3 regions of the Shewanella sp. SR44-4 genome follow, and region 1 is predicted to be linked to each of the others. Evidence: predicted binding sites of a transcription regulator. Region 1 holds the regulator's gene; each other region holds the start of a gene.
The links. The regulator ArgR, encoded in region 1, controls arginine synthesis, uptake and breakdown. The targets are predictions, from matches to a motif close to ANTGAATANNTATTCANT.

Region 1 (4,239 bases):
TTGCGAGCGAGCAACGTGGTGTGGGAATGATTTTTCAAGACTATGCCTTATTTCCGCACTTAACTGTGGCAGACAATATCTTATTTGGGGTTAACGAACTCAATCGTACTGCGCGGTTAGCTCGATTGGAAGAAATGCTCGAACTGGTTAAATTAACCGGGTTGGCGTCTCGTTACCCGCATGAATTATCTGGTGGTCAACAGCAACGAGTGTCGATTGCGCGTGCATTGGCATATCAGCCAGAATTATTATTGTTAGACGAACCTTTTTCTAATATCGATGCGCAAGTCCGTAACGATATGATGTTAGAAATTCGCGCCATATTAAAACAACGTAATGTCAGTGCCGTGTTTGTGACTCACAGTAAAGATGAAGCATTTGTGTTTGCAGATAAACTGGCTTTATTTAAAGATGGCGCCATTATTCAACATGGTAAAGCCGAAACCTTATACAGTGCACCAACTGATCGCTACGTTGCCGATTTTTTAGGGGCGGGTAATTACTTACCTGTTACGGTTACTTCCAGTCATCAAGTGCACTATTCCTTGGGCGATCTTAGCAGCACAGAAGCATTGTCTTTACCTGTTGGCAGCCAAGGGCAATTATTATTGAGACCACAGCAAATTGAATTACATCCTCGTATCAATGGCCGAGGATGCATTGTCGAAAGGCATTTCCTTGGTACGGTATGTCATTATCAGGTCCAAATTGGCGATGATATTTTGGACGTCAGTAGCCAATCAACGACGTTAATGCCCGGTCAACGAGTGGACATAAATATTACAGCGCATCCACTGGTGATTTTTAATTAACTATCAATGCTGTAATTTTAATTGTCCAGCCTGTAGTGAACCTTAGTTCGGGGAAAGTGGTTATCAAATTACCCTTTGTTTGCTAAAAGTGTTGCTAACAGTACGTTATTAACTTGTAATAACGCTGCTTTAAACACCCCAGCAATAAGATACTTACCTCATGCTTGCAAAATAATGGCTAATTTTACGATGACATAGGCTAAATATCTGATTTAGGGCTTACTTTTTGGCCCTTAACTCTAGTGAGTTCGTTAACAATTGTAATGAATGATCAAGCTGTTATCTGCACGAATATGAATACAATATGTATTACAAACGGGCTAAATGTGAGTACACTTCAAGTAATTTAAATTTGATTAAGTTAATCTAATGATTAGCTTAACTGGTAAGAGATGTTAATCGCCGTCGAATAACATCAAAACGTTAAATTATCACCGTTTAGGCCGACATTTAGTATTAAGATGGATGAAGTTAATATGGGTAACCAAGTTATGCCTCGTGAACAGTTAGGAATTTGCGCAGAAGGGAATTTACACAGTGTGTACTTGATGTTTAATGCCAACGATGGTGTTGAAGATCAGTTACGCCCATCTATTGCTAATGTAGCGCAGTATATTTATGAACTCACGGATCAATATGCCGACAGTGCTTTTAATGGCTTTGTGGGTATTGGGGCTAATTTTTGGGATACCTTTTATCCAGAATCTCGCCCTGCATTATTAAAACCTTTTCCGGCCATGAGTGAAGGTAACCGTGATGCACCTGCAATGGAATATGATCTGTTTATTCATATCCGTTGTGATCGCTATGATATTTTGCATCTTGTCGCCAATGAAATTAACCAAATGTTTGAAGATTTGGTCGAGTTAGTCGATGAGGAACGTGGCTTTCGCTTTATGGACAGTCGTGACTTAACTGGTTTTGTTGATGGTACTGAAAACCCTAAAGGACGCCATCGTCAACAAGTTGCACTTGTCGGTGATGAAGATCAAGAATTTGTCTCTGGTAGTTATGTTCATGTCCAAAAATACATGCATAACTTAAGTAAGTGGCATCGTTTACCGCTTAAAAAACAAGAAGATATTTTTGGTCGTACCAAAGTTGATGATATTGAGTATGAATCAGAAGATAAGCCATTAACCAGCCACACAAAACGAGTTAACTTAAAAGATCCACACGGTAACGCATTAGAAATTTTACGTCAAAGCATGCCATATGGTTCGATTAGAGAACAAGGATTGATGTTTATTTCAGTATGTCGTACACCGGATCACTTCGAACAAATGCTCCGCAGTATGGTGCACGGTGATGGTCACGGGAATCATGATCATTTGATGTTGTTTACTAAAGCGCTGACTGGATCGTCTTTCTTTGTGCCATCATTGGATTTTTTAACTCAATTTGATGATGCGTAAACGCCAGTTTTAGGTAATAAAAAAGCAATGCCATGGCATTGCTTTTTTATTGAAATGGTTTTTTATTCACTATAGTTGAATAAAGATCTAACCGTTTCTAATGTCTCATCAATGGTTTTAATACTTGCTGGACAGATGAAAATAGTATCATCACCGGCAATAGTACCTAATATCCCTTCTGGTTTGCCTATTGAATCGAGCAAACGGGCGATTAATTGCGCAGCACCAGGGCTAGTTCTTACCACGATCATGGCTTGGTTATGATCGACATCCAATACCAAATTTTTAACTGGGCTACCCGCAGTAGGTACGCCTAGCTCGGCAGGGAGGCAATACACCATCTCTTGCTTAGCGTTGCGAGTGCGTACAGCACCAAATTTGCTGAGCATACGTGATACTTTAGATTGATTAATATTACCGAATCCTTCGGCTTGAAGCGCATTAACAATCTCGCTTTGGCTTCCAAAACGTTCTTCTTTGAGAATCGCTTTAAAAGTGCGTACGAGCTCATCCTGATTTCTTGTCGCTGGCATAGTGATAATTCATCTTATAGTTGTTATTCAAAAATCTAGCACATTTTGAATAGATTGACTTATTAAGTCAAGAAAGAATCAGATTTATTGAATAAAAATTCATTTTTTAATGGAACTTTAAACTGACACTAATAACTAATCCGGCGACTCATTTAAACCATAGGCTTTAGGATAAGGGTAACGATTGTTTTGTCAGTACCAATAGCGTATCACCATTTATAGACAATAGATTGAGTTTTCCTTTAGAGAAATCAACTTGTTCTACCAATGAAATCGCTTGCATCAGTTCAGCTTCTTGGGTGATTAAACTATCGATACAGGCTTTCATAGTCGAACCTGATGGTGCAAGTTGTAGCAAGTGACCTTGTTGGGCGTAACGACCAAAAAATTGATTACAGCTATTATTACCTGTCAGTTCACCGTTTGGAGCAAAAACTAAATTTGCTGGGCTATTATTAATGGTAGGAGTGTCGAGGACGACTTCTACATGCCAAGTACCAATTAATTGTTCATTTGAGACAATTTGAGTGTGGCTTTGACAAGCACTAAGGCCTAAAAATATAACAGTGGCGCCGAGAATATGCTTTATCATGTTGAGAGATTTCCATATACCAAAAAATTGCCGTTATTCTACTACTTGAGTGTGAATAAGAGCGTAAATAATTGTAATGTTTTGGATTAATGAACATTATTTAACGTATTAAAGAGTCGCAAATGATCAAATTAGTTAAAGTGTTACATTTCGTCGGTTTAATCATGTTGTTGGTGGGTGTCGGCTTATATTGGCAAAGTGATATCGGTCAACAAGTCAGTGGGATGTTGGTCATTGCTTCACTCATTGGCGTGGGAACACTAATTATGTCTCCGCTGCCCGTTGCGCTAGTGATAGAATGGGCTAAGAAACAATCTCCCAATTCAGGGTCAAAGGAATAATCATTGTCATTTATTATCCGTAAGGCGTTATTAACCGATGTTGCTGCTATTGTGCAGTTAGAACGAGCCCATGTTGATGATGAGTTGGTAGGTTCAAATAGCCAACTTCATGCTCATTCATTTACCAAAGCAGAGGTGAGCCAGTTGATAAATCAACATTGGTTTATCGTAGCTGAAGAGCAAGGGGTGATCATTGGATATGTGATGGCGGCAAAATGGTCATTTTTTTCCTCGCAACCATTGTACCGACATATTATTCAAAAACTTAAGTTTGCCGATTTAAATGGACAAGCTTTATCGACGACTAACACGTGCCAATATGGACCCGTTTGGATACAAGAATCAAAACGCGGCCAGGGAGTTTTTTCGGCGCTGGTTACCGAATTAAAAAAACAAGTGGCAGATACCTTTCCATTTATGGTGACGTATGTTGCCGCTGACAATGCGCGTTCGTTGGCAGCACATCAACAAAAAGCCGCAATGACAGAGATTGATCAATTTCGTTTTGAACAACGTGATTATTGTTTACTGGCCACAGCTAATATT
Region 2 (4,239 bases), on a different contig from region 1:
CGGCGGCTGAATTAATGGCACTAACGCCATGTATGAGTATGCAGCAACAGCAATAGCACCTAACAATTCAGGCGCTAGTTTAGAGGCTAAGAAAATTGCCGTTGGACCATCTGCTCCACCAATAATGGCAATAGCTGCAGCATCTTGCATACTAAACTCGAACCCAGGTACCCAATTTAAGGCAATAGCACCAAGTAAAGTGGCAAAAATCCCAAATTGCGCCGCAGCCCCTAACAATAGTGTTTTAGGGTTAGCAATTAGCGCACCAAAATCAGTTAATGCACCCACCCCCATGAAGATGAGTAATGGGAATACCCCAGTCTCAATCCCGACATGGTAAGCGTAATACAGTAAGCCACCTTCATCGGTAAAACCTGCATTAGGAATGTTGGCTAATATGGCGCCAAATCCGATAGGTAATAACAATAACGGTTCGAATCCTTTAATTATCGCTAGAAATAACAATAAACAACCAACAGCCATCATTAGCAGTTGGCCACCAGTAAAGTTAGCGACACCCGTTTCAGCCCAAAAAGCCAATAATCCTTCCATTTCGACCTCTTATGCTAATGACAACAATGTTGAACCTACAGTTACACTGTCACCCTGCTTAACCGCTAACTGAGTTACAACACCATCTTGTTGAGCACGAATTTCGGTTTCCATTTTCATCGCCTCCAGGATAATGATCACGTCACCGGTTTTAACCGCTTGACCATTACTGACTAACACTTTGAAAATATTTCCCGATAACGGCGCGGCCATGGTGCACTTAATCTCACCCGTAGGCGCTGAGGCGACCGTTGCAGACGCTGCCGTAATAGGTGCAGCTGATGCTGGCGCGATGTGACCAATCTCACCACCTTCACTCACTTCAACCACAAAATGTTGACCATCGACATCGACGGTATAGGTTTGTGGGCCTTTATCGGCTTTCACTTGTAAATCATCTGCACTTGGGACAGGTTCAAACGCATCCGGATTGCCGCGATTTTTAAGAAACTTAAGACCAATTTGATTGAACAACGCATAAGTCATTACATCGTCATCTGATTCTGCAGCTAAACTAAAGCCCTGCTCTTTGGCGGCTTCGGCAAGCTCGACACGTAACTTATCTAATTCTGGTGCAATTAAATCGGCTGGACGACACGTAATAGGCTGTTCGCCTTTTAGCACTCTGGCTTGTAGTTCTGCATTAACTGGCGCTGGCGTCGCACCATATTCGCCTTTTAGTACACCTTCGGTCTCTTTGGTCATCGACTTGTAACGCTCACCCATCAGCACATTGATCACCGACTGTGAGCCAACAATTTGCGATGTTGGGGTAACGAGAGGTAAGAAACCAAGATCTTCACGTACCCGCGGGATCTCTTCAAGCACGGCATCCATTTTGTCTGCTGCGCCCTGCTCTTTTAATTGATTTTCCATATTGGTTAGCATGCCGCCAGGTACTTGAGCACGTAAAATACGTGAATCAATGCCTTTTAGTGCACCTTCAAAACGGACGTATTTTTTACGCACTTCACGAAAATAGGCTGCTATCTCTTCTAGCAACACCATATCGTAACCGGTTGCCCTGTCGGTATCTTCAACCATTGCCACTAACGTTTCGGTAGCGCTGTGGCCGTAGGTTTGGCTCATTGAAGATATTGCGGTATCAAGCACATCAACGCCCGCTTCAATCGCTTTTTGATATGTAGCGCTGCTTAGGCCCGTTGTAGCATGACAATGCATCGACACCATTAAGTCCGTTTGTGATTTTAAGCGGCTAATGAGGTCATAAGCTTGCATTGGCTTAAGTAAACCCGCCATATCTTTAATACATAAAGAATCTGCGCCCATGTCTTCTAGGCGTTTAGCCATATCAACCCAAGTATCAATGTTGTGAACAGGGCTAGTGGTAAATGAAATGGTGCCTTGGGCATGGCCGCCCACGTTTTTAACCGCTTTAACCGCGGTTTCAAGATTACGGACATCATTCATTGCGTCGAAGATACGAAATACATCAACGCCATTGGTATGAGCTCGTTCTACAAAACGCGTAACGACATCATCAGCATAATGTCGATAACCTAATAAATTTTGGCCTCGAAGCAACATTTGTTGCGGGGTATTAGGCATGGATTTTTTCAATTCGCGAATACGATCCCATGGATCTTCGCCTAAATAACGAATGCATGAATCAAAAGTTGCGCCGCCCCAAGACTCAAGTGACCAGAAGCCTACTTTATCTAATAACGGTGCTATAGGTAACATATCGTCAATACGTAAACGTGTTGCCAATAATGATTGATGTGCGTCACGCAGGACGACATCGGTTAATGCTAATGGCTTGCTCATAATGACTCCAAATTTATTTCGCGCGGTATTGATGTATCGCAGAGGTAATAGCGGCAACCAGCTTAGGGTCTAAGACGGTATGTTTAGGCACATTAGCACTTACCGTTGCTAGCGTAGGAACCTCTACTGGGGCCGGAAAAAGCTTGGCAACAATACCAATACCGATGATTAAGATACTCAAAAAAATAAATACTAAGCCCATGCCCATTACCATAATGCCTAGCGCATCGGATAACTGCTCAGATATCGATGTCATGTGTCCTCACTTTATCTGTTAAACATCAAACCAATACGTTGACTATTCTGTACCGTCCCTCAATGTGCTATCACGGTGCAATGTCACAAAACGTGCACCAAGACAACAACATCCTTAACGACTACAGACATAACTTGACTACTCAAAAAGCATAAATATTCAAAATCAACGCTTATTCAATGAAGGTGTATTTCATGGTAAAAACCGCAAACTGAGTTTGTAAACCTAAAATCCTGTCACAAAATATAAACAATTTACACCAACAATGCTATCTTTTTGTAAATTGGTCTTACCAAAATAGAGAGAGCCAATTAAAAAAAATCAATAAAATATAAAAAAAATGATAATAACCTGATGAATCATCAATAAAATCACTATATTCACTTTAAAATTAACAAATTCATAATTCAATGATAAAAATCACTCACACTTTATTGGTTTAACAAATTGATGAAATAGATGATTAAACATGACATGAGTAATAAGTGAATAAAGATGTGAAAATCAAATTTTTATGAGATAAAGCGGTTGCAGTAAGATGAGAAAGACAATGAAAATTAAGCAAAAAAAAAGCCCTGCATTGATGCAGGGCCTTTTTATTATGGTGCGCGTGGGAGGAGTCGAACCTCCGACCGCCTGGTTCGTAGCCAGGTACTCTATCCAGCTGAGCTACACGCGCAAAATCGGTAAAACAAGCCATTCATAAATAATGCTATCGTCTGCACTTCATGTGCGTGACGTTATTTAATGAATGGCGGAGAAGGAGGGATTCGAACCCTCGATGGGATTTAAAGCCCATACTCCCTTAGCAGGGGAGCGCCTTCGGCCACTCGGCCACCTCTCCGCAATATATGGTGCGCGTGGGAGGAGTCGAACCTCCGACCGCCTGGTTCGTAGCCAGGTACTCTATCCAGCTGAGCTACACGCGCATAAATTGGGTTTTTAGTGAAACATGAAATGGTGCGCGTGGGAGGAGTCGAACCTCCGACCGCCTGGTTCGTAGCCAGGTACTCTATCCAGCTGAGCTACACGCGCATTCATGTTTAACACTTTAATAGATAATGGTGCGGATGGGAGGAGTCGAACCTCCGACCGCCTGGTTCGTAGCCAGGTACTCTATCCAGCTGAGCTACATCCGCATCGTATATCTATTGTAAGAAATGGCGGAGAAGGAGGGATTCGAACCCTCGATGGGATTTAAAGCCCATACTCCCTTAGCAGGGGAGCGCCTTCGGCCACTCGGCCACCTCTCCGTTTCTTGGCGCACATATTACTGTTTGATGAAAATAAGTCAAACCCTTTTTAGGAAACCTAACTTCATTTGGAGTGTTTTTAAGCACATTGGAGATAATAGACTCAAATCTTGATGAAAACAGTCGTTTTTTGATGAATATTCTTTTTAATTTACAGACATAATCTCATTAAACCTCTGTTCGTCCGACAAGCGTTTTAAGGTTTTTAACCAAAGATATAATTAAACACATCGTTGATTTAAACAACTTAGCCTAGTCATTGGGTAATTTATACTCACTATTACAATTCAACATCATATTAACCAATATCGACAATAGCCGCATAATGCCATTTAGGAAGGTTAATTTGCTATAGCTTGCACGAGATTACGATGGGATTTGTATTGATCA
Region 3 (4,239 bases), on a different contig from region 1:
GAGTACCTACTTGTAAATTGAACCAATAATCAAGTCAGTTTACTGGCAATTTATCTAACGAAACCTGTTTTAAATCAAATCATGTTAACTCAATCACATTTACACTCCTGTTCTTTGAAAAAAATGAGAACACCAACATGGAACTCTTATGCCCTGCAGGTAATTTAGCGTCGCTCAAAGCCGCTCTGAACGCTGGCGCTGATGCGGTTTACCTCGGACTAAAAGATGACACTAATGCGCGCTCGTTTGCAGGTCTAAACTTTTCTGCAGTACAACTGGCACAAGCGACAAAACTGGCCCAAAGCCAAGGGCGAAAGGTATTTTTAACCCTAAACACTTTTCCGAAACCCGGCGAAGAACAGCGCTGGTATCAGGCCGTTGATTTAGCCGCACAATTAGAAATGGATGCCCTCATCGTAGCTGACTTATCATTACTCGATTATGCCCACCAGCATTATCCGCACCTTCCGCTACATTTATCGGTACAAGCCAGCGCCACAAACTTAGGGGCTCTGTCATTTTATCAACAAGCTTTTAATATCGAACGAGCAGTATTGCCACGAGTGTTGTCGATTAAACAGGTTAGAGATTTAGCTAAAGTGAGCCCTGTTGAGCTTGAAGTATTTGCTTTTGGTAGTTTATGCATCATGGCTGAAGGACGCTGCCATTTATCATCATATGTAACAGGACAATCACCTAATACCGGCGGCTCATGTTCCCCGGCTAATCATGTGCGCTGGCAAGATTCTGGCAGCGATAAATTGACCCGACTCAATAATGTATTAATCGATAAAGCTGATGCTAACCAACAACTGGGTTATCCAGTGGTCTGTAAAGGCCGTTATGTTGCTGAGTACGATCATGATGCAAAGTATTTACTGGAGTCACCTACCAGTTTAAACACCTTAAGCTTGTTACCCGAGCTCGCCCAAGCGGGAATTAAATCACTTAAAATAGAAGGACGTCAGCGAAGCCCTGCTTACGTCAGCCAAGTCACCCACGTTTGGCGTAGCGCTATCGACACTTATTTAGCCAACCCCGAGTCTTTTTGCGAGCAACCACAATGGTCGCAAGCGTTAGCAAAAGTATCCGAAGGACAAATCACTACATTGGGCGCTTATGAGCGTCAATGGCAATAAGGTTTTACAATGAAAATATCTCTCGCTCCAATTAGTTACTGCTGGTCGAAATCTGACGTTGAGCACTTTTATCAGCAAGTAGCATTGAGTAACATCGATAGCGTTTATTTAGGTGAAACCGTATGCAGCCGCCGCCGTGAACTGAAGTTTAACGACTACCTAGATCTCGCCAATATGCTCAAGTCTCATGGCAAACATGTGGTGTTATCAACCATGGCTTTGATAGAAGCGCAATCTGAGCTTAATGAACTGAAACGAGCTATTGATAATGGTGATTTTAGTATCGAAGCGAATGATATGGCTGCAGTACATTATGCGCACCAAGCGAAAGTCCCCTTTGTGTGTGGGCCAACAATCAATAATTACAATCGGACCAGTCTTGATTTATTGCACCAAAAAGGGATGTACCGTTTTGTCATGCCTTGTGAATTATCCCAGCAGTGGTTAAACACCGTCATCAATCAAGGTGATAAACCCGCTTTTGAAATAGAGGTGCTCGGTCACGGCTATTTACCCTTGGCACATTCTGCACGCTGTTTTACCGCCAAACATTACCAATTGCCAAAAGATAAGTGTCAAACTATTTGCCAACGCCATAGCAAAGGCTTACTGGCTCAAACTCAAGAGTCACAACCGTTACTCCGCTTAAATGGCATTCAAACTCAATCTGCGGCGCAGGTAAACCTGATTAACCAAATTCCACAAATGATAGACATGGGGATTGATTATTGGCGTATATCCCCCAATAAATTAGCCGATATAGCCATGGGTTCAGAACTTGCTGATGTATTAACACAAATAACAGAAGAGCCGCTTAATAGTAAATCGCTAATTAATAAACAGTTTAATGACAATAAACAGGCATCGATTATCAATCATCATTGCAATGGCTATTGGTTAGGGTTACCGGGCATGGACTATTCCCTTGAGCCCAATACTCCAGCGCGTTAACCTTATAAACGCTACTTGATAGCCATTAATAAAAGTGGTCATGAACCGTCATCATATCCATGTTTATTAATGGCATACAAACCATAAAAAAGTGCTAGATCCAAAGATAACACACACCCGCAACAAAGTTTCAACAGGCTGATTAAATTAGATTTTAACCATATACCCCAACAATTTCTTAAAGTAAATATCTACTCACATTTAACTAATATCTATTCGATTAAGTTATCATTTTACATACAGCAAATAAGGGGGTAACCTTGCCTACCCAAAAAAACAACTGAATGGACATTCAATTTTGGTCCATAATAAACAGTTGGGTAGCACAGCTGGCCAACTTAGAACACATAAGTAAGGTGTATTTAACGTGACACATAAAAAACATAACATTAAAACAATTCTCACCTTTATTATTCCGTCACTGATTGGCTTGTTACTGTTTATGACGCCTATCAATGTCGAAGGTTCGATTACCATTCCGATTGCAATCATCTCAAAAGCGTTGCAAAGCCAAATGGGCAGTTCGATTCAGCTTATTGTTACCTGCATTGTAGTATTAATGGCATTGGCCTCGTTACTCACACAGCTCATTAATCCTAAATTCGTGCGTAAAAGTACTTTTTTACGCACTTTACTGAAAGTGAATTTATTTTGGTTAGCGGTGCGCATTCTAGGCGCAATTTTTATCGTCATGGTTTATTTGCAAGTGGGCCCCGAAGCGATTATTTCATCGGCCACGGGTGGCTTAGTTCTGAATGATTTAGTACCTGTACTATTTTCAGTATTTATTTTTGCTGGCATGTTATTACCGCTATTGCTCAATTTTGGTTTATTGGAGTTTTTTGGCACATTATTAACCAAAGTAATGCGCCCAATATTCAATTTACCTGGTCGCAGTGCTATTGACTGCATGGCATCTTGGTTAGGTGATGGCAGTGTGGGCATTTTAATGACCACTAAACAATACGAAACCCGTTTCTATACTGCACGCGAAGCTGCTGTTATTGGTACAACCTTTTCTGCCGTATCGATAACCTTTAGCTTAGTGGTGATATCACAGGTCAAACTTGAGCACTTGTTTGTGCCGTTCTATCTGACAGTGTGCTTAGCTGGTTTTGTTGCTGCAATAATAGTCCCTAAATTACCGCCGCTATCATGGAAGAAAGATCTGTATATTGATAATACCCCTCGCCATGAAGATGACGAAACGATCCCAGCCAATCATGGTGTATTTTCGTGGGGATTTGATCAAGCAATGCAACGCGCATCTTCTGCAGGTGGCATTAAGCATGTGCTAACGGAAGGGATTAAAAACGTTGTCGATATGATATTCGGGGTTATCCCTGTTGTTATGGCTATTGGTACCGTCGCATTAGTGTTGGCTGAGCATACGCCTATTTTTAATTACTTAGGTATGCCATTTATTCCGCTGTTAGAACTGCTGCATATTCCAGAAGCCACCGAAGCCTCGAAAACGATTGTGGTAGGGTTTGCCGATATGTTTATCCCATCCATTTTGGCCAGCTCTATAGAATCAGATTTGACCCGTTTTGTTATTGCTGCTTTATCGGTTACTCAGCTTATTTATATGAGCGAGGTAGGTGCTCTTTTAATTGGTAGTAAAATACCGGTTAACTTTTTTGAGCTATTCGTTATCTTTATTCTACGAACCTTAGTAACACTACCGATTATTGCATTAATGGGTCATTTACTCATTTAGTTGAAGTCAGTATATATAACCACTCAAAATAACCAGGGAGCGCAATGCGCTCCTTTTTTAAACTAAATATTCTCAGCGTAATCGAGATAAATCGAGTATGCTTAAACAATAAACACTGACTATGTGTCTTTGCGATATTGATTACTAAGGGCAAACTATGGACGACAGACGTAAATTTTCTCGCATTTTTTTTGCAGCCAGTGCTCATCTCGCGCAAACAGAACAAACTTGGCGCACTAAAATTTTAGATTTAAGTCTTAACGGTGCATTAGTAGAATTACCATCTGGGTATACAGGCCAACTCAATAGCATTTTAACCTTAGAGTTTGTGTTACCCGACTCTGATATTGAACTCAAAATGGAAGCGAAAATTGTCCATAAAACCCCAGAACACCTGGGCTTAAAGTGTACTCACATTGACGTTGACAG

Region 2: the regulator ArgR is predicted to act here: its motif matches at 2,743-2,760, upstream of H5125_RS04335 (OadG family transporter subunit).
Region 3: the regulator ArgR is predicted to act here: its motif matches at 2,273-2,290, upstream of H5125_RS04065 (YjiH family protein).

Annotation. Positions count from the first base shown of each region.
Region 1 is NZ_JACJDU010000001.1:230,683-234,921, forward strand. It holds gene H5125_RS01045 (ABC transporter ATP-binding protein) at 1-812, shown strand, start outside; gene H5125_RS01050 (Dyp-type peroxidase) at 1,289-2,227, shown strand; gene argR (transcriptional regulator ArgR) at 2,290-2,760, opposite strand; gene H5125_RS01060 (META domain-containing protein) at 2,927-3,352, opposite strand; gene H5125_RS01065 (hypothetical protein) at 3,475-3,693, shown strand; gene H5125_RS01070 (GNAT family N-acetyltransferase) at 3,697-4,239, shown strand, end outside.
Region 2 is NZ_JACJDU010000005.1:128,049-132,287, reverse strand. It holds gene H5125_RS04345 (sodium ion-translocating decarboxylase subunit beta) at 1-552, opposite strand, end outside; gene oadA (sodium-extruding oxaloacetate decarboxylase subunit alpha) at 562-2,340, opposite strand; gene H5125_RS04335 (OadG family transporter subunit) at 2,354-2,596, opposite strand; tRNA gene H5125_RS04330 (tRNA-Arg) at 3,199-3,275, opposite strand; tRNA gene H5125_RS04325 (tRNA-Ser) at 3,349-3,440, opposite strand; tRNA gene H5125_RS04320 (tRNA-Arg) at 3,449-3,525, opposite strand; tRNA gene H5125_RS04315 (tRNA-Arg) at 3,555-3,631, opposite strand; tRNA gene H5125_RS04310 (tRNA-Arg) at 3,659-3,735, opposite strand; tRNA gene H5125_RS04305 (tRNA-Ser) at 3,758-3,849, opposite strand.
Region 3 is NZ_JACJDU010000005.1:65,706-69,944, reverse strand. It holds gene H5125_RS04075 (peptidase U32 family protein) at 138-1,139, shown strand; gene H5125_RS04070 (U32 family peptidase) at 1,149-2,090, shown strand; gene H5125_RS04065 (YjiH family protein) at 2,533-3,810, shown strand; gene H5125_RS04060 (PilZ domain-containing protein) at 3,968-4,239, shown strand, end outside.